Regions from separate parts of the Lysinibacillus sp. GW247-5R2A genome, predicted to be linked through region 2. Evidence: riboswitches for the same ligand, from Rfam matches in the RefSeq annotation. Region 2 holds a riboswitch; each other region holds the start of a gene.
What was found. Region 2 has a riboswitch for cobalamin ahead of metE (5-methyltetrahydropteroyltriglutamate--homocysteine S-methyltransferase). Riboswitches for the same ligand answer to the same signal wherever they lie in the genome.
Positions count from the first base shown of each region.

Region 1: linked by a shared signal. The riboswitch ahead of AC07YC_RS16560 (hypothetical protein) and the one ahead of metE (5-methyltetrahydropteroyltriglutamate--homocysteine S-methyltransferase) in region 2 are both predicted to bind cobalamin.
Region 3: linked by a shared signal. The riboswitch ahead of AC07YC_RS18965 (ABC transporter substrate-binding protein) and the one ahead of metE (5-methyltetrahydropteroyltriglutamate--homocysteine S-methyltransferase) in region 2 are both predicted to bind cobalamin.
Region 4: linked by a shared signal. The riboswitch ahead of AC07YC_RS01340 (glutaredoxin family protein) and the one ahead of metE (5-methyltetrahydropteroyltriglutamate--homocysteine S-methyltransferase) in region 2 are both predicted to bind cobalamin.

Region 1 is NZ_JBWKZL010000011.1:13,705-21,689, forward strand. It holds gene AC07YC_RS16555 (GTP-binding protein) at 1-1,285, shown strand, start outside; gene AC07YC_RS16560 (hypothetical protein) at 1,392-2,150, opposite strand; cobalamin riboswitch at 2,384-2,567, opposite strand; gene AC07YC_RS16565 (DUF4190 domain-containing protein) at 2,934-3,209, opposite strand; gene AC07YC_RS16570 (hypothetical protein) at 3,393-3,656, opposite strand; gene AC07YC_RS16575 (hypothetical protein) at 3,884-4,216, shown strand; gene AC07YC_RS16580 (DUF2785 domain-containing protein) at 4,739-5,560, opposite strand; gene AC07YC_RS16585 (PH domain-containing protein) at 5,840-6,223, opposite strand; gene AC07YC_RS16590 (YhfM domain-containing protein) at 6,349-6,717, shown strand; gene AC07YC_RS16595 (ABC transporter ATP-binding protein) at 6,768-7,499, opposite strand; gene AC07YC_RS16600 (ATP-binding cassette domain-containing protein) at 7,512-7,985, opposite strand, start outside.
Region 2 is NZ_JBWKZL010000002.1:168,172-176,156, forward strand. It holds gene metE (5-methyltetrahydropteroyltriglutamate--homocysteine S-methyltransferase) at 37-2,334, opposite strand; cobalamin riboswitch at 2,615-2,793, opposite strand; gene AC07YC_RS04470 (aminoglycoside phosphotransferase family protein) at 2,951-3,826, opposite strand; gene AC07YC_RS04475 (DUF4177 domain-containing protein) at 4,180-4,368, shown strand; gene AC07YC_RS04480 (DUF7010 family protein) at 4,547-5,164, opposite strand; gene AC07YC_RS04485 (SDR family NAD(P)-dependent oxidoreductase) at 5,527-6,291, opposite strand; gene AC07YC_RS04490 (serine hydrolase domain-containing protein) at 6,605-7,985, shown strand, end outside.
Region 3 is NZ_JBWKZL010000013.1:71,508-79,492, reverse strand. It holds gene AC07YC_RS18980 (cob(I)yrinic acid a,c-diamide adenosyltransferase) at 1-49, opposite strand, end outside; gene AC07YC_RS18975 (adenosylcobinamide amidohydrolase) at 62-1,522, opposite strand; gene AC07YC_RS18970 (FecCD family ABC transporter permease) at 1,519-2,520, opposite strand; gene AC07YC_RS18965 (ABC transporter substrate-binding protein) at 2,517-3,488, opposite strand; cobalamin riboswitch at 3,633-3,815, opposite strand; gene AC07YC_RS18960 (acyl-CoA dehydrogenase family protein) at 3,875-5,542, opposite strand; gene AC07YC_RS18955 (class I adenylate-forming enzyme family protein) at 5,544-7,046, opposite strand; gene AC07YC_RS18950 (MerR family transcriptional regulator) at 7,039-7,428, opposite strand; gene argS (arginine--tRNA ligase) at 7,649-7,985, opposite strand, start outside.
Region 4 is NZ_JBWKZL010000001.1:276,391-284,375, forward strand. It holds gene AC07YC_RS01315 (glycoside hydrolase family 5 protein) at 1-831, opposite strand, end outside; gene dut (dUTP diphosphatase) at 982-1,419, opposite strand; gene nrdF (class 1b ribonucleoside-diphosphate reductase subunit beta) at 1,431-2,399, opposite strand; gene nrdE (class 1b ribonucleoside-diphosphate reductase subunit alpha) at 2,387-4,480, opposite strand; gene nrdI (class Ib ribonucleoside-diphosphate reductase assembly flavoprotein NrdI) at 4,477-4,836, opposite strand; gene AC07YC_RS01340 (glutaredoxin family protein) at 4,833-5,057, opposite strand; cobalamin riboswitch at 5,175-5,352, opposite strand; gene AC07YC_RS01345 (NAD(P)/FAD-dependent oxidoreductase) at 5,944-6,849, opposite strand; gene AC07YC_RS01350 (chitobiase/beta-hexosaminidase C-terminal domain-containing protein) at 7,347-7,985, opposite strand, start outside.

The DNA.
Region 1 (7,985 bases), on a different contig from region 2:
TCAAGATTTGATTGCTCAACTTCCACTCATAACGGGTACTCACTTCGAGCCGGAAGCACCATTTCAAGGAGAGATCTTTAAAATACGACATGATGGCCATCAGCGACTAACATTCATCAAGGCTTTAACAGGCAAATTACAGGTTCGAGATGAATTTACGTTTGGAGACCTTACAGAGAAAGTAACAGAAATCCGTCTTTATAACGGCAGTCGATTTGAAACTGTTCAGCATGTTGAGGCTGGTGAAATCTTCGCTGTTAAAGGGCTCAGCCAGGCAAACATTGGCGATCGCATTGGCAGTAACATGCTATCACAGCCCTATGAGCTGGTCCCTACATTACAGGCAAAAGTTCAATATGAGGGTGAGCAACATATTAAAGAGGTATTAAGGATTTTCCGTCTATTAGAGGCCGAGGAGCCCTCTTTGCGTGTCGTATGGCAAGAAAAGTTTCAGGAAATCCATGTGCATATAATGGGTGTCATTCAGCTAGAGGTACTGATTGAAGTATTATTGAAGCGCTTTACATTCAACATCACTTTTGGAGAGCCACAAATATTATATATGGAAACAATTGCGACAACCGTTACAGGCTACGGACATTTTGAACCACTTAAGCATTATGCAGAAATTCATTTATTAATGGAGCCGAATGAACGTGGGACAGGCATTACCTTTAGCAATGCCTGTCATGCAGATGATTTATCAGTGGGCAACCAACGCCTCGTAGAAAAGCACTTGTTTGAACGTGATCATCACGGCTTACTCACAGGCTACGCAGTAACAGATATTCATTTTACGCTCTTAACGGGACGTGGACATAATGAGCATACGTCTGGCGGTGATTTCCGAGAAGCCACTTTCCGAGCACTGCGCCAAGGACTGGAACAAGCACAGAACGTCCTACTTGAGCCCTATTATCGCTTTAAAATGAAGGCTTCCAATGACTTTATTGGCCGTATGATGACCGACATTCAACAGGCTGCTGGCACCTTCGACGACCCTGTACTCACTGAAACAGACGTTGTATTAACAGGACGTGCACCAGTAGCGACCTTCATGAGCTATAACACAATTTTTGCCGCCTATACAAATGGGAAAGGTGCGCTTACCCTTCAATTTGATGGCTATGATGTGTGTCATAATGCAGAAGAAGTAATAACTCAAATAGGTTATGATAAAAATGCCGACCCTGAATACAGTTCTTCCAGCATTTTTTGCGCAAAAGGCAAAGGCTATTCTGTCCCTTGGCAAGAGGCGCAAGCAGCCATGCATTGTCAGAGCTAAGTTTCATGTACTAGCACGGAAAATCTGTTGGACTAGTATTTCAGATGAAGGTAGAATAACCATACAAAAAATAAAGCAAGCCCTCCGCTTCATGGAGGGCTTGCTTTTATATGGCACCAACAGCTTTCTTTGAAGGCTTGTGCACCGGATAGGCAGGTTCAACCACCACATAACCTTGCGTATTCGTGAAGTCGATAACTACTTTTCCAGGCTGACTTTTTAATATTTGTAGCTGATCAATTAATGTTAATAATAGCTCGTGGCCGTTCCCGCGTGGATGCCAATTAAAGTGAAAATCATTTAAGTCCTGAACGGCTTGAAGAAACTGCGTGTATTCCTGCTGCGCAAATGCAATTAGTTTATCCTGATGAGGAATTTGCTCTAAATCGTTCATATACGTTTCATAAAAACGTATGACAATTGAGCATAGTAAATCATTGACACGTGCAGCGCTTAACACTGGATTGGGCTCCTGTGAAAGACGGTCAAGATTAGGCTTTGCTCGTGTTGAATCAATGCGTGTAATTAAGTGGTACTGCTCCCCATTCACCTCATAAACAATAGGGTTCGTTGGCATATACATCATAAAGCTATTCGTCTTCGTTTTCAGTTGATCTGTTAAATTCGCCTGAGCAAAAAGATGGCCCTCTACCTCCCCATTTTGTATCCAAATAATGTCTTTATTATATAAGATTTGCTCAAAAAAGCGATCGTTGCGAATCAGTTTCGTTGCTAATAATTGATCAATTAGTGATTCGACCACCATTCTTGTTTTCGCTTTCTTGGCAATTTCTGTCCGTGGCTGCTTACAAATCGTCATATCTACAAAAGGTGTTTCCTGTGTTGTCGTTGCATGAATATTCATCCTCTGTGCATCCCCTTTGCGTACATATTTTCAAAACAAAAAGGACTTCCTACTATGTTTGAGGAAATCCTTCGCTTTAATGTGCTTCATCACACAATGCCAAACAAACCCTAAGTAAATGCGAAGGAGTTCTAAAGTGAACCCTTTCATGAACTTTGGGCGTTTGACGTACTGTGACGAACAGAGCATTCTGTTTTGTCAACATGCCACCTCCTATTCCTCGTAGGTTTATGGTGTGTACTCGTAACTAGGCAGGTATCCTGACTCATGGTCATCGCCACTTTTCCCCTTCCCATCATTTGACAGTGGTTGCTGAAAAGTCGCTCACATTTACAGTTGCGGGACAGTGTCGGATTCACACCGACTTCCCTTTTAAGCAAATTGCACGCAATTTACACCTAGTACTACACGCTATTCAGTTGTGAAGGAATGCTGTGTTTTATACATTCCTTGTAGACTATTAAACTCAATTGTAAGGTAGTCTTTTTCCGATGTCAAATAACATAAAATCTTCCAGTTTCTATATTACTATCTTGCAATCTATTTAACTCAGATTGAAAAGACACTTTTTACTTGTTATTCTTTTGCCTCATAATGCGTTCATACGGCTAAATCGCATGCATTCCTACTAATTTTTAGATTACAATACGCTTACTATATAAAAATTATGACGATCATCATTGCCAATACTGTAGTTTGCGATTAACCGCCCCAGTTATAGAGACATTTTTTGAGGTCTACTAGTAAGCTAAAGCACCTATTAGTAAATAAGAACCTGCAATATTAACTTATACTGGTTAATGAATAAAATGCAATAATAGACAATACTGCAAAGGTTTGAATGATAATCCCAATCACGTTACAAATTAAACCAGAAATGGCTAGCCCTCTACCATTTTCATTTCTTTTAGAAATTTCCTTTGTTGCTATTCTTGATAAAACTACTCCAATAATCCCAAAAACTAATCCAATAAGTGGAACTATGATTGAAAGAATGCCAAGAGTTAATGAAATTATAGATTTACTATTCGTTTCTATTTTTTCAACGATTTTTCTCACCCCTCCCTACAAGGTTTTACTATTCACACTTCTTCAACGAACCAGTTCCGTTAATTGAATTTTAACAATCCATTTGAAAAATCCATTATTTAACAATATAAATAGGTTATGTGCAAAGTAATAAGACTAGAAAGCACCAATCAGCCTAGAGGCTTTTGAGTCACGAACTTTCAACGCAAAAAATCAATCAAGATTATTTGCATAATCGTTAATCAATTTCGCTTTTCGTTTTCTTCTTTTTCTCGCTAAAGTTGCGACTGAAATTCCCAGCTTTGCTTCGACTTCATTACAACTATTCGATTCCAATAGTTGCATTGCAGTGTCTAACAGTTTCTTATCAAATTTCTTTGGTCTACCTTCCCAAAAATCATCGCGTTGTTTTGCAATTGTTTTACCTTCTTGCGTTAGCTCTAAGATTAAATCGCGTTCTTTTTCAGCTATAGCCAATTACGAAATAAGGAGTTTTTTGCACTATTTTAAAGCTAGTTCGTAAATTCTCCTTTGTTTTAAACGTTCTAGCTTTCATATGATAAATACGTCATATTGCGAAATGAAGGCATTAAATTCGCTACTATATATACCCGAACTCAAACACGTTTACGGATGCGATTCCCTTGAACAACACAATTTTTACTATAAATGGTGGTATACTGTAACAAAGGAGGGAATACATAGTGGAATTTAAATTTGGTGGCGGTTCTGTTTTTCTACCACCCTTACAAATTACAATTATCGCAATCATCGTTATTTTCTTTTTAGTAAAGTGGAGCAAGGAATTAGAAACAAGACGTTTTACTATTTACTTTTACTTTCTAATTAGTACTTACATTGCACCAATCTTTTCTCGCAGCACAAAAGATGGTATCTTTCAGCTTTGGATTCCTTTAGGATTTATAGTAGTATTCTTTTACTTGTTTCGGAGTAAAAAAAATCATCCAGCTAAAATGAAAGCTAGTATTTTAGGACTTTCCATAGCATTATATAATATCATTCTTCAATATTTATGATGGATTTTCCTATTCCATTAAAGAATATTCTGCTTATTAGAATAGAAAAACTAGGAATTTGGGCACCTAGTTTTCAATAATCACTGTCGGCGCAACGATCCTTCATATTCATAGCTGGCACTGACTCTAGCATAATTATTGTCCATCATGTTGGTGCAAAACGGAGGACTCAACTCGTTGGCGCGTGTATGTTTCAGTTTAAGTTATTACTTTAGGTGATTGTGCAAGGTCGCTAGCAATTCGATAGGTTCTGCTGTATCTAATTCGGAACAGATTGAACGTGCCCTATCATCCCAGTGGAATATAATTTCATCATCATCGATATACATAATCGCATCATTCTTCATATGGTGACTACTTAAATACTTTATAAAATGAATATCATAAAATAATCATTGATTTTAAATCGAAAAATCAAAATAAAAAAGGCTTTAGTATAAACAAGGCGCTCTTTTAACTGTCTTTTTCGTGTCTTTTTTAAATAGTGGCGTACCAACCTTTTGGGAATGCCTCCACGTTCTTTTAACGAATAGAAAATCTATTTAATTTTGCCTCCGTAGCAAGCATGACCGTGTGAAGCTCATTCTGTCGGCTATCTTGGCCTCTTCTGAAGTAGAGACTACGTATAAAATTCTTGTTGTTTACGCGGGTAATTACCTGACTGCGGCTTCTCGGCAAAGTACAACATTGCGCTAAGCTACTAATCCAATCTACGATTTCTTGATGTGGAAGTAGCTCATTGTCAATGATCCCATCCACGATGTTGACCAATCGCTCATCATCCTCATCGCTAAAAATATGTCTACCATTATTGAGCTTCTCAGAAATAGCGACAAGAATCTCACCCCGCATGACGGTGCTGCACTCTTTACACTGCACCAGCTCGGCAAGAACATCGGCACCGTGAGACGCGCTGTGAGCCCAGCCTCCTTCTGAAAGGTAACCTCGTAGATCCTTCTCTTCTTTATAGTAACGGAGCATTGTATGTAATAATTGCTCAATCTCCACTTGAGTGAAAAATGGATTTTGTCTATGGCGTTGGACAATCAAAGCGATAGGCAAGGCAGAGAATGTCCTTGTAAAAACTGACTGATCCTCCTCGCTGCCGATATGATAAAACAAATGGTTCTTATCAGTCAAAACAGATAAGAAGCTACGCAACTCCTCTTCACTGAACCTATTCTCTTCCTTTATCCACATATAAAACATCGGATAAATGAGATTATCTCGTAATTCTGGCTGAGGATCACCGATAAATTGAAGTAACAAAGGGACGTAATCTTGATGCTGCTCACCTTCGCGTAACTGATACTCGTCCTTCTCTATTCTTTGCAAATCGAGCATCAATTTAGTTCTTATATCCTCACATGTTCTTTTTTCTTCCAACATAAAAATCCCCCTTTGGATAATATTACCTAAGGTAGTAAAAACGAGCAACTTTTTTCTTAGATAAATACCTCTGACATATCATAAATTGCTTTTAATGCAAAAATATATGTAATACGAAAGTTTCCATATACTTTTAACTACATCTAACAATATGGTCTTCCCTCTAAGCACAAAAAAAGCCTCGCATATAGGCGGGCTTTGGATGGGTTTTGCTTTTGATACGATAGTATACCATTAATTCGAGCCTAAAACATACTGTGCTAAAACACTTTGCACCTTATAAATATTGGTCGCCTTATTGAAGTTTTTTTGGATGGGTAATGAACTGCCTGATACCCATATTTTTAACTCCGCATCTAAATCAAATGTACCAGCCGTTTCTACTGAAAAATGGACAATATTTTTATAGGGGATGGAATGGTATTCCGTTTTCTTGCCAGTCACTCCTTGCTTATCAATGAGGATTAATCGTTTATTCGTAAAAATAAATATGTCTCTAATAATTTTATAGGCATTTTTAATGGTTTCGTTTGGAATTAGTAAATCATTGACCTCCTCCTGTAATTTTTCAAAATTCACCTCGCTTGCATTGCCAATTAATCCATCAAATAAACCCATGCTTTATCCCCTTTCAGCTTTTGTTTGTTTACTATATTATGATGAAAACTGGGCTACGACCCTCGTTTTTGTAATATTTATTCTATAAAGGAGATGGCTTATAGCGAACATTGCTAGTCATAGTCATGTCCCTATTAGCCATTGTTGTTTTAGGCTGTACAAATGAGGAGCTTGCAGGTGGGAAATTGGCTAAGATCAGCTTTTCTAACAGCGTTGAATTTGGTTTTGTGCATAGTGATTTTATGAAAGAATATGAGGATGAGAATTGTCTCAATCTATTCCAGGAAGGAATGACGACAGCAGTAAGAAATAAGGGAATTGTCAATATGGCTATCCCACAATTTGACGTACAAGTAGTGTATACGGCTGAAAACCAATATGGCTTTCATCTTTGGTTAGGGGAAGTAGATCAACAGAACGTAAAGGATACCTATACAATTTATAGCATCACTGAGGATTTGACCGCCCCACTCAGATCATTGATACAAAAATAAAAAACACCTTCCATTCAAAAAAGGAAAGTGTTTTTCGGTTTATTTTCATATTATTCGTTTTCTACGGCTTGGAAGAGCATTTGCGCATACTTGTCTGTAAAAGCAAAGCCACCTTCGCATTTACGGCTCTCATCAACAATTTCACCCGATTTCATCACGTAAATGCGATTACACAAATAAGAAACTGCCTTTAAATCATGCGAGATAAATAAAATCGCCACGTTTTTTTCTTTATTTAAAGTCACTAATAAATCGATTATCTCTCGTTGAATCAAGCGGTCTAAGCTCGAAACGATTTCATCACATACTAATAGTTGAGGTTCGACTAAAATCGATCTTAGTAAATTAACCCGTTGTCGCTCCCCTCCACTTAGCTCAGAAGGCAGGGCTTCTAAAATATCCGATGGGAGCTTTACCATTTCAAGCATTGTCTGTAGTTCGCGGTCCGTGAAGGACTTGTGTGCCACCTGTATGGGCTCGCGCAACAATTCCCTGACGGTCCACACGGGGTTTAAGGCAGCCGTAGCATTTTGAAAAATGATTTGGCAATTTTCATAAAAATACGAGCGATTTTGCTTCGTCATTAATTGATCTTCAAAAAACAGAGCCCCTTTTTCAGGCTTTTCTAGCTGCATAATTAGTTTGGCCAAAGTACTTTTTCCACTACCGCTTTCTCCCACAAGCCCTACGATTTCACCTTTTCCAACTGTTAGGTTTATATTCTTCAATATTTGCTGTCCTGCTCGATAGCTTTTATTCACCTGGTCAACATGAAGCAACAATATCAACGCCTCCTAAAAATGATGAGCGACAAGCCGCTTCGTATATGGATGCTTGGGCTCCTTAAAAATTTCCGATACTTGCCCACTTTCTACAATTTCACCATTTTTCATCACCAGCATGGAATCAGCAATCTTAGCAACCCCTAAATCATGGGTAATAAAGAGAATGGTCGTCCCAAGGCGGGCATGGAGATTTTTTAGCAATTTGATAAATTCTTGTTGATGGAGCATATCTAGAGCAGAGGTCGGTTCATCTGCCATTAAAACATCGGGTTCATTATAGAAGGCGCAGGCAAGCATGCAGCGTTGTAGCATACCGCCAGAAAGCTCAAATGGATAGCGTTGTAGCACATCCTCCGGTAAGTTTAATTCCTTTAAAATTGCCATGATTTTACTTAAAAATTCTTCTTCCTTATGTCCCACCCTCGAAGCCGTCAACCGATAGAGTTGCTGCTTCATTTTTTGAGTTGGTGAAAAACTATTCGT
Region 2 (7,985 bases):
GATCTTTCTTTAACTCCTTTTATTTTATTATTTTCGTTATCTTGATATAGATTCCTTCACTTCCTGACGTAATATTTTAGTAGCAGCTACCATATTAGCTAAAGCCGCGATTGTTTCTGGCTCTTTCCTTGTTTTTAAGCCACAGTCAGGATTAACCCAAAATTGATGTTTGTCTAGAACTTGTAAACTATCTTTCATAATGGTTAACATTTCGCCTTCACTCGGCACACGTGGGCTATGAATATCGTAAACACCTAATCCGATTCCTTTTGTATAAGGATTTACTTGAAGGGAAGAAATTAGCTCTCCATGGCTACGAGATGTTTCAATGGAAATCACATCTGCATCTAGCGCGCTAATGGGTTCTAAGAAATCGTTAAATTCGCAATAACACATATGTGTATGAATTTGTGTTTCATCCTTAACACTCGATGTAGCAAGCTTGAAGGCATTGACCGCCCAATCTAAGTAAGCCCCCCATTCTTCTTTACGAAGAGGTAACCCTTCTCGAAGTGCTGGTTCATCCACTTGAATAATGGAGATGCCTGCCGCTTCAAGTGCTTCCACTTCCTTGCGAAGTGCTAATGCAATTTGATAAGCGACATCTTTCCGAGAAATATCATCACGTACAAAGGACCAATTTAAAATGGTCACTGGTCCCGTCAGCATCCCTTTGACAAAGCGCTTCGTTAAGCTTTGAGCATACGCAGACTCTTTCACGGTAATGGCTGAAGACCATGCAACATCTCCATAAATTATCGGAGGCTTCACACAGCGAGAGCCATATGAAACGACCCATGCTTTTTCAGTAAAGGCAAAGCCCGTCAATTTCTCACCGAAATATTCGACCATATCTGTCCGCTCAAATTCTCCATGAACTAGTACGTCCATATCAAGATCCTCCTGCAAGTGAATCCAGCGCTTTGTTTCCAGTTCAATAAATGCTTCATAGTCATCATTCGACAATTGCTTCTTTCGCCAAGCATTACGATTTCTCTTCACCTCATCAGATTGAGGAAAGCTGCCGATTGTCGTTGTTGGGAATAGTGGCAGACCTAACGCCTGCTGCTGTATTTTTTGACGTTGACTAAAATCACTATGTCGCTCAAAATCCTTTGTTGATACGGATTGAGAGGCTTGCTGGATCATTTTATTTTGACGAATCGAATGATTTTTTAGTGCTTCAATGGCCTTCATACTTGCTGAGAAATTATGACGTAGCGTTCCGTCTTGATTTTTTCTATATTTAGTGAGCTCCATAATCTCTTCCATTTTTTCATCAGCAAACGCCAGTGCTTGTTTGAGAACAGGGTCCAGCTTCTTTTCAAGTGAAGTAGATATTGGTACATGTTGAAGGCTACTTGAAGGTTGAATCCACAATTCCTTCGCATCGCTAAGCTTTTCAATAGCTTGAATCGTGGCGTTAGCCTCCGCTAGGTTCGTACGCCATATATCACGACCATTAACAATACCTATAGCTAAAACTTTATCCTGAGGGAAACCAAATTGTCGAAGTGACTCCATATTCCCTTTATAGCCATGTACAAAATCTAAACCAAACCCTTCGACAGGCAAAGTAATCAATGTTTCATAGGAGCATAATGCTTCAAAATATGTTTGTAGCATTATTTTTGCTGCTGGAACAGTTGTCGCTAACTGAGCATAGATTTCCTGTACTAGCTTCCGTTCTGCTGAGTCAAGTGTCGTCACTAAAGAAGGCTCTTCTAATTGAATCCACTGAGCTCCTGCATCTACTAATTCTTGAATAATCTGAGCATAGAGAGGTAATAGCGCTACTAAATATTCAACCTGCGTTAATTTATTGTAGCCCTTAGTTAGCTTATAAAATGTATAGGGGCCAATAAGTGTCGGCTTCGCAATAATACCGAACGCTTCTTTTGCCTCTATAAAGTCGGCCAATACCTTATTTTCTGTTAGTTGCAACAGTTGCCCTTCATATTCAGGAACAATGTAGTGATAGTTGGTATTAAACCATTTGGTCATTTCACTAGCTACTGCTGAAGGATTACCTCTCGCTACACTATAGTAGGTATGTAAATCTACCCTTCCACCTTGCCAGTTAAAGCGCTTGGGTACTAAGCCAAACATTAAGGCTGTATCCAACATTCTATCGTACAATGTGAAATCTCCCACTGTCACTATATCGATGCCAGATTGTAGCTGCTTTTCAATCCGAGATAACCGAATACTTTTTAGGGTTGCCTGAAAATCCTCTTCCATTTGTTCTTGACGCCAAAATGCTTCTAACGCCTTCTTCCATTCACGATCATCTCCGATATATGGATAGCCAATGAGTGTACTAGTATAAGTCATATTTAATCTCCCCTTCATCAATAAGTTTATGGTTACTGGCTCTTACAAATTTGTGTCATCCCATGCTAGATTCAGTGGCTCTATATGAAAACCAGTGGATTTTGCTTTGGAATACAGAATAGTAGCATGAAAAAAAGCCATTCCCCTTCTCGGAAAATGGCTGCTTGGTAAAATTATTAAGACAAAAACAATACGAAAAAGTAGAATTTTCGCAAAATCTTTTGTTATCGCACAGTGCCTTTTTGGTCACTATTCACCACCTATTTCCACGTAGGTATTTGGTGTGTACTAGAAATTGGCAGGTCTCCTGGCTTCTCATCAACACGCCTCACAGCCTTCCCGGTTTCCCAGTGGCCTTTGTGATTTGCTCCGAATTACAGTTGCGGGACAGCGTCGGATTTGCACCGACTTCCCTTTTAAGCCAGACTTTCATCTGGCACCATTTCTTACACTCTATTCAGTTATGCCCCTACTATACCATATATTTCAGAATAGTAGAAATTGTTTTTACATAAAAATTTATCTATTTACTCTGTTTTAAATTGCCAACAATTTGGATCTTAGTGAAAATGCCTTATATTAATTGAACTAATTCCACATTAATTGTGCAAGCGAACTATTTATAATCTTTAATTCCAGCTTCAAAAGCCTGTCTATCTCCATTTTCAATCCCGTGCAATGCTTCTTGTAAAGCAAATGTACTTTTATAAAATTTAACTCGTTCAGATATTTCATGACCATTAGGGTATAGGTTAATACACATATCAAAAAAATCCTCACCATAGCTAGAAAGTATTCCAGCAAAGTCATACGCTGGATCTCCTAAACCCGACCCACCAAAGTCTATTATCCCAGAAATCATCCTTGTTTCTGGATCCCACAAAATGTTAGATGCTCCGAAATCTCCGTGTATAAGTGTTATATCTAAATTGGAGAATGCCTTCCCATTTAAAAACGTTTCAAAAGATTGTGAGATTTCCTGTTGAGCGTCTTTTCTCATAAAAGGAAATAATTTATTTTGAATCTTATTATACAAGTTATACATCTCTTCATGAGGATTACGAACCTTTAGTTTCAAATCTCGACTTGCTTTTTCTCCTGATATAGAATGAAGTTCTACAAGAAAAGAAACAAGTTGCTTTGCCAACCCTTTAACTAAATCAACACGCTTCACACCTATTAAACTTTCCTTCCACAAAGGAACACCATCTATTAGATGATATCCGGTGAAGACTTTACCTGGTTCTAACTCTTCAAAAGATTGATAAATTGGATTCGGAATAGGAGTTGAAATGGTACCTTTAATGTATTTTAAAATTTCCGTCTCTCTTTTTAATTGATTGATTCCAATTTTATATTTTGGAAACCTAAATACCAAAGATTTGTTTACAATAAACACATCATTATTCTGTCCAATTTCATTAGGATAAATGTCTTCAATGGAAAGGTCCGAATAAAGCGATTGAATGTTTTCAATAAAGTTATTAATCATTAGTAATATTCCTTTCAGTCTCTTTCTAGCTTTTTGATACGTAAACTCTTGTTGAACTATCTGTTCCTTTAGTTTAAAAACAATTCTTCACAAACTCAACTATACTTTAACAAAAAAATCCAAATCACTTAACAAGATGCTCCACAATCTGGCCATTGCCATGAATATAGACGCTTTCCTTATTACGAAAAGCGCCTGATTGTTGAATAAACAGTGATGAGTTTATCTCCAACTCAATATTCAAAACTCAATATTGGCTTTGGTCGTTTATTCCAATTAAAAATCTAATTATGAAACTATCTTCTACTTTCTTCGTAAATTAATTAAGTCAACTATTTCTAGAGGTGATCATAATGTACGAATACCATTTCGTTAAAGTGGAACTAAATGCTTGGGGTAGTAAACCAAAAGAAGATTATCAAAATATAATTCACCAATACGCATCTGAAGGATGGAGATTTGTTCAAATTTTTGCTCCTTCAACTAAAGGATATGGTTCCGCAGCTTATTTTGAATTAATTTTTGAGAGACCCCTTAATTAGATGTGAGGGGTTTTTCTATTTGGGGAAGCATAAATATCCAACCCTCATTTATATGTGTTATTCACCTATTTACCCCTTTTCAGTAATAAAGAAGCTGATTTGTCTTTTGCTTGTTAAAGTAATACATACTATTAGCTGAATACATATTTTATTTTTTCGGTGTAAAGTTCCTTCTCACTTATTTTAGGACGATACCTAGCAACCTTCTGCCCATTAGCCATATTGCAAGACCAGTTCCCCACAAGATCAGGGCAGAGCCAAAGCCCACTACAGACATAAATGCATTGATCTGATGTTCCCCCAGTGTGACTGTTGCAGGTACAAATAACCATGTCATAATAGCAAGTAAACAAAGGAGTGTGCCGGTAAAATAGTAGAGTCTAACTTGAAACAGAGGTGCTAATGGGAAAAAATGAACACCGACAATAAGAGCTATTACGACAGGTATAAGTTCAGGGTGACGAGTAACGTTACAAACAGCAATTGTAATGGCTATAGCCAAACCCTCTGCCGCAAAAATGATGTTAAACCAAAACGATGTACGCTTCCCCTGCCTTAAGTCTGTTTTTGAAACCTGATTCGTCAATTCTCTCGATGCGCGTATTAATGAAAAACCGCCGATGAACAGCGCTATACTTATGGCAACAGCAGTAACTAACAATAATGGAACTCCCCAGCCGTGCAATCCCATAATTCCCGTGTACGCCCACAGAGTACCAAAAAACGCCATAAAAAATACACCAGATGCCGTTCCGCGGACTGCGGCACCAGGAATCGCTCTAGATGTTTGTGTCATAAATAAATACCTCCTTTCAACCTAAGTATATGTTCATTACAACTACGTAACAGCCTACATCAGTATTAGATTTAGTTCATTCGAGAAAAAATCATCTATACTTTTTTATCATTATGTTCAGGCAGATGAATGAACTTCTCTGCCCGGTTATCTCAATACATCTCATTCTACTCATGGCTTTTTTAATGAAGAAAGAGGCTTTCCTTATTTCAGAAAAGCACGAGTATTAAACTCTGAAAGTATGGAACATTTCACTTCAGAATTACATTTACTATTTACACGAACAAACGGATGAAAGGGACATTAAAAGGAATGAGCCCTGCCCAATACAGAGTTCATTCCTAGTAACTTCTTATACTATTCTATAGATGAGATCCTCCACTTGCATCGAGTAATTGACCTGTTACCCAACGGCTGTCTGAGGAAGCAAGAAAGGCGGCGATATCTGCCACATCCTCGGGTTCTCCCCATCTATTGAAAATTGAAAGACCAGCCGCATATTTTTGTCCATCCAGGTTTTCCAAAGTATCAGCATTCATTTCTGTATTAATAATTCCAGGCTGGATGGCGTTTACCGTAATATTACGGCTCCCCAGTTCCTTGGCTAGAAGACGCGTAAATGTGTCGATAGCACCTTTGGACATACTGTACGTGAAGACACTTGGTGAAGCTGCACGTGTCACAAAGGATGAAATATTAATAATACGCCCCCCATCTTTTAAACGTGGCAAAGCTTGCTGAGTAATAAAAAGTGGTGCTTTTACATTAATGTTCATTACCTCGTCAAATGATTCTTCCGTCGTCTCTTCTAAACTGATAATTTGACCAATTCCAGCATTGTTGACAAGAATATCGAATCCACTACCACCCATATACTCCCGGATTGTATCATCCAAAGTAGTAAATAAATTTTGAATACCATCTAGAGTACTAAGGTCAGCGCCAATCGCGCAAGCATTCCCTCCGCTTTGTTTGATCTTGTCAACAACTTCTTTTGCCTCATTACGTCTTTTCCCGTAATGAACGACGACAAAGGCCCCCTCTTGTGCCAGACGCAATGCAATACTGCGGCCAATTCCTCGACTTGATCCTGTAACTAAAGCGATTTTACCTGTTAACTTACTCATGCTTCCATCTCCTTGTTCAAACATAGTTATATTACATAGAGAATTATATCAAGGAACATTATTTGAAATGTTGCTCTCCTATTCGGTTTCAAAGAGGTGTTTCGTCGCAACTTTAATTCAATTCTACAGAAATAGCGCCCAATTGTTGAAGATCGTTTCTTATTGAAGTAATACATCTGTTCGTGGAGTGTAACTTTTGACAATTACTTGATATTATATAGGTGAATAGAAAGGTAAATTAAAACTTAGTTTAGTAGTTGTACTAATTGCTTATTGGTTTTATTCCCTTATAACTTTTCAAAAAGGAGGGTTTATGAAGAAGATTATTGTTTTTGTATTTACGTTATTTATATTACTCTCAGGATTCCCAACACCAAGTTATGCGTTGTCAGATTCGAAATCTGCGGCAATCCAAGCGTTGCTAGATGATGCCCGTCATATATCAGGTGTGCCAGGCATGTCAATCTCTATCCTTGCTGATGATGAAGTGCACTACTTTTCTTCAGGGCTTGCAGACCGTGAAAACGGGTTGCCTGCAAGTGAAAATACACTCTATGAGTTAGCCTCGGTCAGTAAAGCTTTTACCGGTATTGGAATTTTGCTGTTGGAAGAGCAAGGGCTGCTCTCAATGACTGACCCTGTCCAAAAATATTTACCTTGGTTTACGGTAAAGTATCAAGGGAAACTGGTTGATATGCAAAGTCTTACACTAAATAACTTTCTTCACCATACCAGTGGTCTAACAAATACTAGACATATTCAAAATATTCCCCAAGGCCATACACCGGATATGTTGCAAAAAACTGTAGAAATGCTCGTAGATGCTGAATTGGAGTTCCCTCCGGGCGAACAGTATAACTATGGAACCGTTAATTATGACGTATTGGGTTTGGTTATTGAGATTGTGTCGCGACAAAGCTATGAAGACTTTATGATGGAACAGGTATTTCAGCCGTTAGGTCTTCACCAGACGTATGTGTATAAAGAAGATGCTCAAGCCACTGGACAGTTGGCACAGGGCTACCGTTCTTCCTTTTTTATGACATCTCCATTTAAGGCACCAGATTATGCTGGGAATAAACCCGCAGGCTACATCATTTCTAATACACAAGATATGGCGCGTTGGATGGGCATACAGATGGGTATCGTGCAGAACATACCTGAAATATTTCACAGGGTAATTGAAAAATCACATAAGGGTGATACGTCTGTTTCGTCTGTCAACGATATGTATTATGCGGCAGGCTGGGCGGTCAATGCCGACCAAACGATTATAGAACACACTGGGGGCAACCCAAATTTCAGGACCCAAGTAGTCATACAGCTAAATGAACGAAGAGCCATCTGCTTGCTGAGTAACGGCGCAAATACCAATATAAACCTGGTACTAAAAGTTAAAGATATATTAGATGGTAATCTAACTCAGTCCTATGAAATAAGTGGCACACAGCTTTTGGATATTATTTTATCGTCTATCACAATTATTTTTTGCCTATTGGCCGTTTTGCTATTTTTTTTAGGATTTCGCAGAAGGAAAACAAGTGAGCGACCTCCAATGACAAAAAAGCAAACAATCGTAACAGTTATTTTCCTGATCGCTACGATTGCCCTCGGTATACTGTGCTTTGCTTTCGATTGGTCAACGATACTTATTTGGCAAACATATAGTGTTCTTACAGCTTTGATTTCGTCAG
Region 3 (7,985 bases), on a different contig from region 2:
CTATAAGACTTGTTTTACCCGTATCCCCTGTTTTTGTGTACAGCTTCATTTCGCTCATCTCCTAAAATTGATTTTTGTAATTTCTGATAGCCTGAACCGTAGTTTCAAAAACACCCTTTGCAATCATTTTACCAACTTCCGTAATGGGACCACCATATAACATTTCTGTCCCTTTTTGAGTTGCTGCAATTAAAAGGCTATCTGTAGCAGTACCTGTAGCAATTGTTCCACTACGCTCATCACGAATATTTTCTGATTGCATAGCCTTCGTTTTCGCTTCTGTAGCTGTCATCATGGCCTGAAAAAATGCTTCCTCCGATAAACAGCCGTTGATAATTACCCATGTATTTATAGTACCAATATATGGTTCATCCTGCCTTTCGTGCACACGAGAAACATCTACTGCATTCCCTACACCAGCAGTAACAGCTACTATTACACTGCCAAATGGTGCAGAAAATTCATTGATTGCCACAAGAGCTGTTGGCACTGCTGTCAGCATGACAACTGTATTCGTAGGCGAAAAATGGTTTCTTTGCAAAAATTCATTAACCTCTCTCTTTACATCACTAATCACATAATCACTAGGAACTGAGCGGTTTAACAAACAATTATGCCATCCAATTCCAGGGTTATGGACAGCAGACGATACCGTTTTTATAGGAATCTCTGATTGAAGCTGAATAAAGTGTTCCGTTATTTTAAAATGTTCTTTTTTTATTACAGCTCGCTGTTGATAGTCACTTGCTGCAGGCATCATTGTAATTTGCGGCTTAGGAATTTCTGGATGAGCATAAGTAGCTACTCGTGCTTGATAAATTTCTTCAATCTGAGAAGCAATTAATACTTCATGTGGTGCCCCGAAAGCTCTCATTTGTCCACTTTCCATGAGCAATAATTCATCACAATAGAGAGAGGCTAAATTCATATCATGTAATACCATCACTACCGTTAAACCACACTCTACAGCTTCCTTCCGCACCATATCTAAAATTTGCCGCTGATGGGCAATATCTAAATGATTTGTTGGTTCATCTAGCAGTAAAATTTCCGCAGTTTGAGCAAGGGCCTGTGCAACAAAAACTCGTTGCTGTTCACCACCCGATAAAAATTCCATCGGTGTATGCTCATAACGTTTTATGCCTGTTTGCAGCATTGCATGTTGAACTGCTTGCTCATCTTGCTCAGACCAACTTGAAAAAAACCCTGATTGATGTGGATAACGTCCAAGCGAAATAGCTTCTCTTACACTGTTTGAAAAAGCATTCGCATGGAGCTGTGGTAAAACAGCCATTTTTTTTGCTAAAGCACGGGCATTGTAGGAAAGAATGCTTTGTCCATCAATAGAAATCATGCCCTCAACTGCTGGTAGAATACCACTCATTACCTTTAATAATGTTGATTTCCCACTACCATTTGGCCCTAAAATGCCAAGAATCTTTCCCTTTTCAACTGTAAAGCTTATATCCTTGACGATCGGTACGTCTTCATAACCACCTGATAGATGTTCAACAACAATCACGCCCGTACCCCCTTGCCCCTTCGTTGCTTATAAAAAATATAGGAAAAAACAGGCGCTCCAATAAATGCCGTAATGACACCAATAGGCAGTTCCCTTGGCAAGATAATGGTTCTTGCCACTAAATCACAAATAATAAGTAATGTTGCCCCATTAAAAAATGATAGTGGGAGTAAATGACGGTGATCAGAACCCCAAATCATTCTTGTCATATGCGGTACAACTAACCCTACAAAGCCAATTGTGCCTGAAACAGCAACTGCTGCTCCAGTTAGCATGGAGCCACCTACTAAAATCAAATACTTACTTCGCTTTACATTAACACCTAAATGCTTCGCTCTTTCTTCCCCATATAACAGAACATTAAGCTCACGTCTCTGTGTCCACAGCATAAGGGAACCAACAATGACAAACGGAATAATCATTTGAACATACGGCCAACCACGCATAGAAACAGAACCGAGTAGCCAGCCGATTACTTGGCGCAGCTCCTCTCCCGATAAAGCAATCATTAACGAAATTAACGATCCTAAAAAGGAACTAAAGATAACACCTGTTAAAATCAGTGTTTCCATCTTTAAAGAACGGTCCACTACTCTAGCAAAGCTCATCACAATCACCATTGTAATAATCGCACCTATCATGCTAAAGGTAGGTAAGGCATACAAACCTACAACAGGTATAGAAATATTAAAAAAGATTGTCATGACTGCGCCGACAGAAGCACCCGATGAAATACCTAATGTATATGGATCTGCTAATGGATTTTTGAGCAAGCCTTGGAAAGCCGCTCCCGCAATGGCGAGAGAAGCTCCTACTAGCCCCGCTAAAAGCACACGGGGCAAGCGAATTTTCCAAAAGATATTGGCAGCTGTTTCATCAACTGATTGATTCCACAGTACTTCTATCGGAATATGAACAGAGCCTATAGCGACGCCACACCAGATGCTAATGATAAGAAGCGTACATGTTAATACATAGGCTGTTGCTACTTTTTTCACTTAAATACCTCAGGGTAGATAGCTTTTGCTAATTCCTCAAGGCCATCCGCCAAACGTGGTCCCTGACGGCTTGTTGTGCTTTCATCTACTTGCACAATAGCATTATTTTTTACTGCATTAATTGTCTCGAAACCTGCACGCTTTGGTATTTTTGTTAAAATATCAGGTACATAACTATATGTCACCACGATGACATCTGGATTTTTTGTGATAATTTGTTCTGCACCAATTTCATACCAATTATCACCGTCTGCTGCTACATTTTTTGCATGGATCATCTCCAGCATTGCGTTCATAAATGTGCCTTGACCAGCTGTATAAATATTAGGTTCATCAGAGGCTTCTACAAAAACGTTCTTAGGTTCAACGTCTTTCACTTTCCCTTGAACCTCATCCACTTTCGCCTTCATGTCAGCAATGATTTTTTCAGCTTCTGATAATTTCCCTGTAGCACGCCCAAGCTGTTCAATCGTTGTATAGGTTTCATTAAAATCTTGGGCATTTTTCACAACAAATACTTTCACGCCCGCCGATTCTAGCTGTGCTATGGCCGATTCCGAAAGAGACATGCTAGATTCATGTGCAAAAACGATATCTGGCTCTAAGGCAATAATTTGTTCAATATTGTATTCCATGCCACCAACCTTATCCTTTTCAGCTACCTCTGGTGGATAATCGTCGTTGTCAGTAACCCCTACGATTTCATCCTTTAAACCTAGGCCAAACAATATTTCTGTATTACTTGGAATTAGTGACACTATTTTTTCAGGAGGAGCCTCTAGTGTAATATCCTTCCCAATAGCATCCGTTATAGTCATAGGGAATGTTGCTGCTTCCGTTTTAGATGTCTCTTGTTGTGTTTGCTCTTCTGTAGGTGTGGAATTGTCTTTTTGCGCCTCTTGTCCACAAGCCGCTAGCAACCCTATCGTTAAAAATGCCGATACCCCTATTTTCCAAAATTTCTTCATGTGAATCCTCCTTCGTTGATTTGTGCGTTCATGTGTTAGAAATATTCCTCCATCAAAATAAGACCCCTCATCTTCGAATGATGAGGGGTCAAAATCGCACCAAAAAACTGATACAAAATCCACCATCCTATCCTCGTAGGCTGTCATGTCTATGCTATAAAGGCAGGTCTCCTGGCTTGTGCTCATTACGTTTTTTCAAGCCTTCCCGAAATCTTCAGTGGCATCATTTGAAAAAACTCACACTTACAGTGGCGGGACCGCATCGGAATTACACTGATTTCCCTTTTCACTTTACATAAGTAAAGAACCTTTATACTATTCAGTTGATTTTATTATACATGAAATTAAAAAAAGTCGCCTCTATATCAAGGCGACTCCAAGGGTTATTAGACGATTTCAGCAAAATACTGTACGGTTTTCATCGGAGCACCGATCGTTCGTAATGACCAAGTTTGCTCTAAATAAACATCCGCTAGTTTGTCATATTTCCCACCAAATTTCTGTGCCCACTCAACGGCTACGACACTTTCATATAATTGGGCCATTTTTTTGGCAACATCCTTTGCTTCAAACGTTTTTGTCGCTTCATCGAGAGTACTAAAAATTTGTAAGGTTGCCGATAGTTTAGTTAATTGCTCTTGAACGATTTTCACTAATGAATGGTCTGTTAATACTTCTAATCGCTCGCTCATCTCTTGAACAAACAATTCATGTGCCCTGTATTTATCCACTAAGCGAATAAGCTCCAAAGCTAGTATATTAGCCGTACCCTCCCATACCGTCAGCACTTGCGCATCTCTCAATAAGCGTGGTGTTACAAAGTCCTCAATATAGCCATTCCCGCCATGTAGCTCAATTGCTTCACTTGCATAATGGACCGCCTGCTCTGCCGTTTCCTTTTTCATAATGGCAATATATAAACGGTTCATGATGGTGTCTTGCTCTGTTCCCTGACCACTTGTCACTTTATCGTATAATTGAATAAGATCAAAAATCGTAGCTACTTCTACATGCAGCTTAGCGGCATATTTACCCAATGTATCCTGGATCATAGGATACTGTGTTAAAGGTTTACCAAATGCATATCGATTTGACACATAATGCTTCGCCTCTAAGAAGCCACGGCGCATAATGCCAATAGATGCCACAGCATTACAAATTCTTGATAAATTAAGAGCCTCCAGCATATAATAAATCCCTTTATTGTGATCACCAACTACATACGCGAGTGCTCCATCAAACTCAACCTCACCAGATGGAACGGCTTTCACACCTAATTTATCTTTTAGTCGTCGAATACGAAGATGGTTAGCCGATCCATCTTCATTACGCCATGGAACAGCAAAAAGAGTTAATCCTTTAGAGCCTGCTTGTGCACCCTCTATTCGTGCCAATACCATTGCAACCCCACACATCCCTGCATTGGAGGCGAAATACTTTTCACCATAGAGGCGGTATTCATTCCCCACAAGTTTTGCTTCTACTACATTCGCACCAACATCTGAGCCTCCTTGTCGTTCCGTTAAAAATGTCGCTCCCTCATATAGCTCCCTATCGCCTGTTGCACAAACATGCGGTAAAAAGCGCTTCTTAACTTCTTCCTCTGCATAATGGTCTAATAAATAGGCAGTAGCCATCGTTAATGTCACAGGGCAATAAAAACCGGGCTCCGCATGTGACAGTAAATAACCTTGCGCAAAACTATAGACATAATTCCCTTTGTGACCTAGTTGGGGAATATCTTTATGCACATAGCCAACAATCCCCGTATTATATGTCTCTTCGATTGTTTTTTTGTAGCCGTCATTGACCCATATCTCTGAAACCTCTTCACCGTAGGCATTATATCTTTGAAGGCGAGGCTCTCCTTGTCGATCAGTATGTTTCGCCCTCACGTCTATAGCACCCGCACATAGCTCACCAAAGTCCGTCAATTCCCGATGCGCATAAGATAAAAATTCTTTATCCAGCATCATTTCCAACACCTTTTGAAGCGTATCATTATCTGTAAAAAAATTGCTTGTGCCTGCTATTTCCTGTTGTAAAACTCTCATACTATCTCACCTCTTGTCCTTTCAAAAATTGTTTTAAAATTTTGCCTGACGCATTCCTTGGTAGCGCTTCCACTTTTTCAAAAATACGCGGTATTTTATACTTAGCAAGCTGTCCCTCTAAATAATCTTTTAGAGCCTCTTCATCAATATCCTGTTTAGCGGAATACACAGCCTTCACTGTCTCTCCCCATTGTGGATGTGGAACACCAACCACTGCCGCCTCAAATATTCCCTCAAAGCTTAAAAGGCAATCTTCAATTTCTTTCGGATAAATATTGACCCCACCCGAAATAATCACATCTTTTTTTCGATCAACAATCCAAATAAAGCCATCTTCATCCTTACGAGCTAGATCTCCTGTTTTTAACCAACCGTCTATAAAGGCCGCATTGGTTGCCGCTTCATCTCTGTAGTAGCCAAGCATATTACCCTCACCAAATAAAACGATCTCCCCTACTTCTCCTGCTGGTACATCTTCGCCACTGTCGTTAACAATACGTATCTCTGTACCTAAAGGTGCTCGCTGTCCAATACTCCCAGCCTTTCCTTCATGCTCCTTGCCAAATAACAATGATCCACTTGGTCCCGCCTCTGTTAATCCATATACACATGTTAAATTAGTTGTGCGGAAGGACTGTTGAATGAACCGAACCTCATTTTCAGATAAAGGTGCACCTCCATACACCCACCATTTCATGGAGGACAAATCAGCTGATTGCAATCTTGGCAACTGTGCTGTTAATAAATAAGCAACAGGTGCGCCAAAGAAATGGGTCGTTTTTTCTTTTTCAATGGAATCTATTAATAAGTCTGGTGTAAAAGTTGGCGTTAACACATTTGTAGAGCCTACAAAAACACCTGCCATTAAAAATAAATGCAATGGAGCCGAATGAGTTAATGGCATCATTAGCAATATACGGCTTTCAGGCTTGACCTCCATTTCAACCGCAATCATTTGCGCAACCGTTAAAATATTACGATAGCTAAACAATACGCCCTTTGGATTCCCAGTTGTACCTGATGTGTACAAAATAGTCGAAGCATCATCCTCGTTCAACTGACATTCAATCGTTTGGGCACTGGCACTTTGAATGATTGTTTCAAAATGAAGCCAGCCAGTTACTTGTTGTCCTGTTTTAATTTTTAACGGGATTCCGGCAATATGCTGGACTGCCGCAAAAATGGCTTCATGAGCAATAATCGCCTTTGCCTCAGCATGCTGTGCCACATACTCTACTTCTTGTAATGTAAACTTAGCATTGACTGGGACGACAATAGCACCCATTCGCTGAATAGCAAAATAGCTTACGACAAACTCTACAACGTTAGGCATAAAAATCAGAACTTTATCTCCCTGCCTTACACCCTGTTCTAATAAGGCATGACTAAAACGAGTCGCTTGCTCATCTAAATCATAATAGGTCACTCTTCTACCATGACAAATAACGGCTTCCTTTGTTGGATACTTACGGGCATTACGTGCTAATAAATCGGAACTATTCATCGTGCATCTCTCCCCTTAAAGTCGTTAATTTTTCATTAAACATGCCATGCATTTGTTGTAATTCATTTCTCATTTGCGTAAGCTCAGCTATTTTCCTATCAATCTCCTGAATCTTTTGCTCTCCGTATTCAACGGTTCGCTCCAATTGCTGAATTCCTGAGCGATCAAAATCAAAAAGTAATACCATTTCCTTGATCTCCTCCAGTGAAAAGCCGTAACGCTTTCCTCTAAAAATAAGCTTGAGCTTCGCAAATTCTTTTTTTGAAAAGGTTCGTTGATTCGTAGATGAACGTTGAGGACAAAGAAGCCCAAGCTCCTCATAATAACGAATTGTACGCGTGGACACATCGAACTCCTTAGCCACCTCTTGAATCGTCTTCATAATCGTCTCCCCCTTCCTGATTGGCAACAGTATACCATTGACGTTAACGTAAACTTCAACAAAATTTTCGAAATTAACAGAAAAATATGGTTTGAAGCAGAAATTTTAATGATTAGCCAATAATCCCGTATCACTCACTACCATTTTTTAATGTGTAAACCCGCTTTCTATCCATAAAAAAGCCCCCAACACTTTTCCTGTTAGGGGCTAAGATAGACTATTACATTTTTTCTGGTGCTGACACGCCGATTAAACGAAGCGCATTAGCAATTGTTGTACGAACGGCAGTAATTAATGCTAAGCGAGCTTCTGTTAGCTCTTTGTTTGAAGCATCTAATACTTTTTCTGCATTATAGAAACTATGGAAAGCTGCTGCTGTTTCTTGAATATAATTTGCGATACGGTGTGGTGTACGATGTTTAGCCGCGTCAGCTACCACTTGTGGGAAATCGCCAATTTTTTTCAATAAATCAATTTCCTTTTCAGCTGTTAATAGGTTTAGGTTTTCACTTGTAGCAGCAAAACCTTGTTCATTGGCAGAGCGTAAAATTGATGAA
Region 4 (7,985 bases), on a different contig from region 2:
ATGGAAAGCATACAGCACATTTTTGTCTTCTATTGGTTTTAAATAGTTTATTGCCCAAGGCGTAGCAAATAAACCCGAATCTAAAATAATAGGTGTATCCGCATCTACAGATCGTATAGAATCTACAATCGTTCCATAAAGTCTATTTAAATCTGCTGGCGTGTTTTCTATCTTGTCGTACCATTTATCATAGTCTTCTGTCCAAAAATCATTAAAACCTGTGGCTGTTTCAGGATGCGGTTCATTAATTACATTATATCCAACCACTGCGGGGTGATCTTTTAAGCGCATGGCAAGATCTTTCCAAAAAAGCGCTGCTTGCTCATGATAGTTAAAGTCTTGCCAAATTCGGTCATCATTTTCATAGTTATTAAACTGTCTCCAACGGTTTCCCGGAAGACTAAGAACAGTTAGTACAACTTTTGATCCTCTTGCATAAGCTGCATCTAAATCTTCTTTTAACATCTTAAAATCATTTTCAACAATTCCCTCATACTGATCTGCATTACCGATTAAAAAATCTTTATTAGGCGTAGCATCAGGTTTATCATCAAATAAGAAATCTCTTTCCTTTGCCCATTTATCAGGCGCTAAACGGATAAATTCAATGTTGAATTCATTAGCCTCTTCATAACTTTCTGGCAGAGAAGTGGAATTCATAAAATTTGTACCTTTTCTTTGCTCATCCCAAAAACCATTTTGCATCTGTGGCGTTGCTTGTTTCTCTTGTTTCTTTTGTTTTTCTTCTTGCTCCACAGAACTACAGCCAGTAGCAAAGACGACTATTAAAGCACACCAAAGGGAAACTATCATGTTGAACTTATTTTTCATTCTTTTCCTATGATTTATTTCTCTCATATTATCACCTCATGTAAATCGTACTGAACCTACGTTACATGAATGTGACAATTTTAAAAAAATAAAAAGGATTGAGTTCAGTAACAAACTCAATCCTAACATATGCCTATTTAAAACTTACTCTTATTTTGTACCACTCGCTCCAAATCCAGAAGTTCCTCGAACCGTTTGAGATAATTCATTGACTTCCAGTAGTTGAATAGTAGGGACAAATTGAATCACCATTTGGGCAATTCGCATAGATTTTTCTACTAAGAACGTAGCCTGACCATGATTAATTAAAATAACACCGATTTCGCCTCTATAGCCTTCATCGATTGTTCCTGGGCTATTGAGCACTGTAATACTATGTTTTAAGGCTAGTCCACTTCTTGGGCGAATTTGTGCTTCCGTTCCTTTAGGTAATTCAATTTGAATGCCTGTTTTTATTAATTTAGTCCCACCAGCGGGTATTTCTACAGTTTCAATGGAATAGAGATCCATCCCAGCATCACCGGGATTAGCTTGCATTGGTAGCATTGCATCTGCATGCATTCTTTTAATTTTTACTTCTACGTTCATTGTTCTTCATCCTAACGATTAAAATTAAATGTGTCATCTGTAATTGGCGCTACTTTTGCTTTGGCATAGGTAGCCCCCTTTTGTGAAAAGAAATCATATGTGGAGCCCTCATTACGAATCCCGTTCATGACGATCGGATTCACTTCTTCTTCTGGGAACATGGCTTCAAATCCGACATTCATTAAGGCCTTATTAGCATTATATCGCACATAGGCTTTTACCTCAGGCGATAATCCTGTCTCCGCATAAATATCCTCGGTATATTTCATTTCATTTTGATATAAATCCAGCAATAATTCATAACCCCATAATTGTAAGGCTTCTTGTTTTTCTTTAGAAAATTGCTTATATAGATTTTGAGCGAAAAACCCTACCGCTACGCCATGAATGGATTCGTCACGCAAAATGAGAGAAATAATTTCAGCACTGTTTCTTAAAAAACCTTGCCCACCTAAATATAATGGGTAGAAAAATCCAGAATAGAAAAGGAAAGATTCAAGCATAACGGATGAAAACATCGCTTTCCATAAGCTCTCAGAGTCCCCTTCTTCTATACTATTATAAATATCCGCAATTTTATTTGCCTTATATTGTAAATATTCATTTTTCTTTACCCATTCAAAGAGCTCGTCTATCTCCTCGTTTGTACAAAGCGTTGTAAATATATAAGAATATGATTTAGCATGTATTGCCTCAAATGCATCAAAAACGGTTAATACAGCCTTTTCCTGTAAATCGTCTGTATAAGCAGCAACACGATTCATCCCTATATTCGTCTGAACGGTATCAAGCAAAGTTAGTCCCGCAAACACTTTTTTATATGTGTCCTGATGCTCAAAACTTTTCCACTGCTTAATATCTTTACTCACTGCAATTTCTTCAGGAAACCAAATTTGCTTCCATTGCTGGTCCCAGAAAATTTGGGCAAGTTCACTTGTTGCCTTGTTCCAGTTGACTGCCTCATACACTATATTTGACATGCTACACACTCCTCTAAGCTTTGTAATCGTTGACGAACATAGTAAACGGACTTAATCCCTTTTACCCATGCATAAATGTATACTTTAGCTAGTTGTTCTGTTGTCCAATTGTCAGTGACATAAAGAGTCATTGAAATACCTTGGTCAACGTGTTTTTGAGAAGCTGCGTATAAATCAATTAAATCATAAGGATCAACATCATAGGCCTCTACATATAAATGACTGTTTTCATTTGTTAAATGTGGCATTGGATAAATCGTGCGACTATCTGCATAATCACGAACCTCTACACGCTCTGTACAAGGAGAGATGGATGCCGTACAGCTACGAATATACGAAATACTGCCGGTTGGTGCTATCGCTAAACGATAGGAATGAAATAGACCAAATTCCATAACATCTTCCTTTAATAATCCCCACATTTTATTAGTGATAATTGGAATGTTGCCAAGGGCTTTTAACACTGCTGGCGATAGCTCTTCATCATTCTTATTTACATATTGATCAAAATAGCTACCTGAAGCATAATCGCTATCTTCAAATCGGTAGAACGTTTCTGCTTTTTCTTTAGCCATTTCCATCGATGATTTAAGAGAATAATAGTTCATTGCTTCCATAAAGCGGTCCATGAAATCAATAGAGTCTTTCGAGCCATACATAATGCCCTCCGTAACAAGATGTCCATGAAGATTCATACAACCTAGCCCTACTGAGTGCATTAATCGATTCGCTTTCGCAACCGATGGGACATTTTTGATGTATGTCATTTGTGACACATTTGTTAATAAGTACATAGCTGTATCGATTAATGTTTCAAAATCATTTACTTTACTCGCTGCATGAATATCAATGGACCCTAAATTACATGACACATCTAACCCATATTCGTTAGGCTGATCTTGATCTGTAATGACACTAGTTTCTTGAACTTGCAGGATTTCAGTACATAGGTTTGACATTTTTACGCGACCGATATTTTTTAGTGGATGTCCTTCATTGACATTATCATCAAAAATTTCAAAAGGATAACCTGATTCAAATTGAGCTTTTTTCACCTCAGTATAGAGTCTACGCGCATTCAAACGTTTAATTTTACGGATTTTAGGATTATCAAGTAGTTCATAGTACATTTCTGAAATTGAAATTTCCGACATTCGTTTACCATATTCTTTAAAAATATCATATGGACTAAATAACACAATATCTTTATCGCGTTTCATCAGATCGAAGAAAATACTTGGAATAATAATTCCTGTTGATAGTGTTGCGAGGCGAATTTTATCATCAGCATTTGGTTTTTTTGATGAAATGAAATTCTCTATATCTGCATGGAAAATATTTAGATAAACAACTCCTGAGCCATTTCGTTGACCGAGCTGATTCGAATAACTAAATGAGTTTTCTAATAATTTTGCAACTGGGATAACACCACTTGCACGATTTAGTATTTCTTTAATTGGATCACCTAAAGGACGTAAATCGGTTAAGTTAACCCCGACCCCTCCGCCTAGGCGTGAAAGCTCTAAACAATAGCCAATATTTTCAGCAATACTATTCATAGAGTCATCCATTGATAATTTAAAGCAGCTTACTAATTCACCACGGGCTTTTTTTCCACTATTTAATGCAGTAGGTGTTGCTGGCTGATAGGCTTCCATCATTGCTTCAACAGAACGTTTGGCTAATACAGTGTTCCCATGTGCTAAGTACAGGGCAATAATGACAATACGGTCCTCATATTTTTCTAATATTTCTTCTCCATCACGACTTTTCATAGCATAGCTGTCATAAAATTTGCTTGCGCTCATAAATGATGGGAAGCGGAAATTATAATCATATGCTTTCTTGTACAGCTTCTTTATAAAATCCATCTCGTACATGTCGATAAAATCTTTTTCGTAGTAACCCTCATCCACTAAATAGCGGATTTTTTCCTCTATATCTATAAAATAACGTAAACGTACGTTGACATATTCTAAAAAATAGCGGCGAGTAGCCTCACGGTCCTTTTCTAGCTCTAGTAGTCCCGTTGTACTATAACGATTCAGTACGTCATTATTAAGCTTTAAATAAGTTTTCATCCCATTACCCTCGTTTCATAAAACGTTTGTATTGCTTCATAATCTGTTTGATTGCCACGCAAATCTAATTTCCTCACTAAGGGTACATGATAGGTAGTAGCAATTTTCTCCCCAGCACCGCCAAATACAGTATGTCCGAAGTTACTATTGCCACTAGCAACTACCCCTTTACAAAAATCTCTATTTTTTTCTAAAAAACGTTGCACTTTTGCTGGAATATCACCTAAGCCATCTGTATATGTAATTAAAAGATAAGGCTTATTCAAGCTTAATTCCTCAGAGAGTTCAATAGATTCTGCCCTTAATTTAGAAACAACATTACGGACATTTCCTGTACGACTAGCGTAAACGATCATAGTGTGATCATCTCAATACGAGAAACAATTTCCTGAACATCACCTATAAATGTTTCATCCACCTCTAAAACAGGCACACTTAAAAAACCTGCATCTATAATTGTTTGTTTCGCTTGTTCATCATGATCAATATTAACAACTTCTGCTTCAAGTCCTGCTCGTTGTAATTCGGATTTTACCCATAGACATTTTGGACAGATTGTTTTCGTATAAAGTTTCATAGTAATCCCTCTTTTCACAAAATAAAAAAGCTACCTCTTCTAGAGAGATAGCTTAAATGGAAACGTTAACATACTAAAAATACGGACGTTCCCATCTCTTAATCCCCGAAGAAATGATAAATTTGTTTTATATAGGCAGGTCTCCTGGCTTTGCTTCAATCTCTGATTTCCTTCCCATGCGTATGCACAGTGGTTACAATCATCGTCAGCTTTACAGTTGCGGGGACAGCGTCGGACTAGTACCGAACTTCCCTATTAAACTACATATAGTAGTACCTACACAAAACGAACACAATATATTGTTTTTCGATAGTTTTAAGTGTACCATCCTTTGTATAAAAAGTAAATCGAGAAATAAAAGTTCATCAATTTGAGACTATTCATATTTTCTGACATCACCTTGTAAGAACGAACTAAAATATAAGCAACTAAAAATATAAGCATGAATGCGATAGCATTTTTTTATTAAAAAATAGAAAATAAAATAATAGTCACTTATTTACCTAAAAACGTAGCCACCCTAGTAATTTTATACATAAAAAAGGCATCTTTCCTTTACAGTAAAGATGCAATTATGTGTAAAACTCTGAGTATGATGTAAATCTCGCATCCTACTCCATACATCCTATCTTCGTAGATTTTTTTATTGTACTAGTCTAAAGTAGGACCCCTCTCTTACGAGAATGACACATTTTCGTTCGACAAAACATAACGACAACTACTAAAATGTGCTCAACCGTTCTACCCTTTTCAACTAATTTACAATGAATATGTACCTTTTCTAGTTATTTATAGTATAACATATTCAAGTTCATTCTCCGCCAGCTCGATTAGTTCTATTAAAAATAGCTGATGAATTTTATATGACTCATCAGCTAACCATCATTTAAAATCTTTCTATTGTTATATCCATATTTATGCTTGTAGCAGCCTTAAAGCCTTCCGCAGCTGCAATCATTAAAGAAGAGGGACCACCCTTTTCCGTTTCACCTGCAATATATATTCCAGCCCCAGTTGTTCGTCCAGCACCATCAGTCATAACTGTTCCATTTTCATCAACTTGACAATTTAGTAGTTTAGCAAATTTATTGGGACGATAAAAACTTGGCACAACAAATCCACCAGCTCTAAAAATATTCTCACTTGTTTCTAATTCAACACTAGATAAGTTACCATCATCCCCATGTAAATCTTTAATAGCATTTGTATACACCTTAATTTTCTTATGTTCAAAATCATTTTGAACCTTTTCAGAAAGTTGATGACCATTCGTAAAAACAATTAAATCCTGTGACCAATTAAAAACCAATTTCGTCATATGACTAATATGCTCCTCGTTTTCTGCAATGATAGCCAATGGCTTGTCTCGCAGCTCCCAACCATCGCAATATGGACAGCTAAACAAACTTTTACCATAATATTGTTTGATTTGTGGGAGTGGAAATTCCTCTTGTATTCCAGTAGCTAACAGTATTTTTTCAGATACATAAGATTTATTTTCCGAAGTATTGACTAGAAATAAACCAGTTATATCATCTTTAATTATTTCGATGACGGTTTGATCCATCATTGTTATAGAAGGATAAGATTCTATATCATTACTTGCGAGATTCTTAAATTCTTGTGGCTTTATCCCATCTCTTGTTAAAAAACCATGTGACTCCTGAGTTACACGATTTCTATTTGTTCCATTATCAACTAGTGCAACCTTTCTGCGCGCTCTTCCTAATGTTAAGGCAGCACTTAACCCAGCAGGGCCTCCACCTATAATTATACAATCGTATTGATTCATCATTATTTCCCTCCACATCACAATATATTACAGACCTTCAATATCTGTAATTAAGGCAAAAGACATCGTAAATTATATGTATGATATCTTTTTCTTTTCATTTGTTAAGCCAATAATATATGAGGCATTGATCTCAATAAAAAAAGATACAGTTTAGCTGATTGGGTCTAATCACTCTATTAAGGACTTAACATATCTATAATATCTATTAAGTTTTTTCTCGTCAAATTTTTCGTTTTCATGGTTGATATACCGACTAAGCATCGTTAGTTGAAGTACATCTATTCACTTTTTAAAAGTAACTCTTTTTATCTATTTTATGAAAATGAACCCACTCTCCATTTTACATAGATATTTATGAGATGAGAAAAGTAAAAGCCACTCCAACTGTTTTGGAATGGCTTACTGATCTTCATGAATACGAACCATACAGTTTAAATAATTAACAAGCCCCTAAACGATTGACATATGCCTAACATTTTTACGGCAAGTAGTTATTATTTAAATTTAATTTCCTCAGCCGAAGCCCCTTTTGTATACGTTATAGTCGCTCCAGCAGGTAAATCACGAATTTCTTTTACATTTTTTCCTTCGATAATAATTTCACCAATCTCCGTACCTTTAAAATCAATAATCGCATTTCCTTTTTTAGGACTGATTGTTACAGTTTTGTCTGCAAATCCTTCACCATGGAATTCGGCATATTGACTAAATACTGCAATTCCATTTTTAATATTAGTATTTTTTCCTAACGTTAAAGAAATGCTTGGACGATTCATTATTAATTTACCGGTCTTATAGTTATTAAAGCTATATACATTCTCAGGTACTATTGGTGTTGGTATTTCTTCTTTTTCTGCTTTCAAATCAATTTGAACTAATACAGGGTCATGATCCGATGCTCGCCCCTGCGCTTCTGTAAAGTTCGCATTCATATGAATCATGTCTATGGCCGTAACATTAGCAAGATTATTCGAAACTAAAATATGATCCAGCACTTGATTGTTCCCTTGGAAGAAGTACGAAAAACGATCAGTCTCTGGGGCTTTATCCACCATATTCGTTAAAACATCACCTTTTAATGTTTCAAGTGCTGGTGTGAATTCAAAGTCATTCATATCCCCTGCTACAATGAT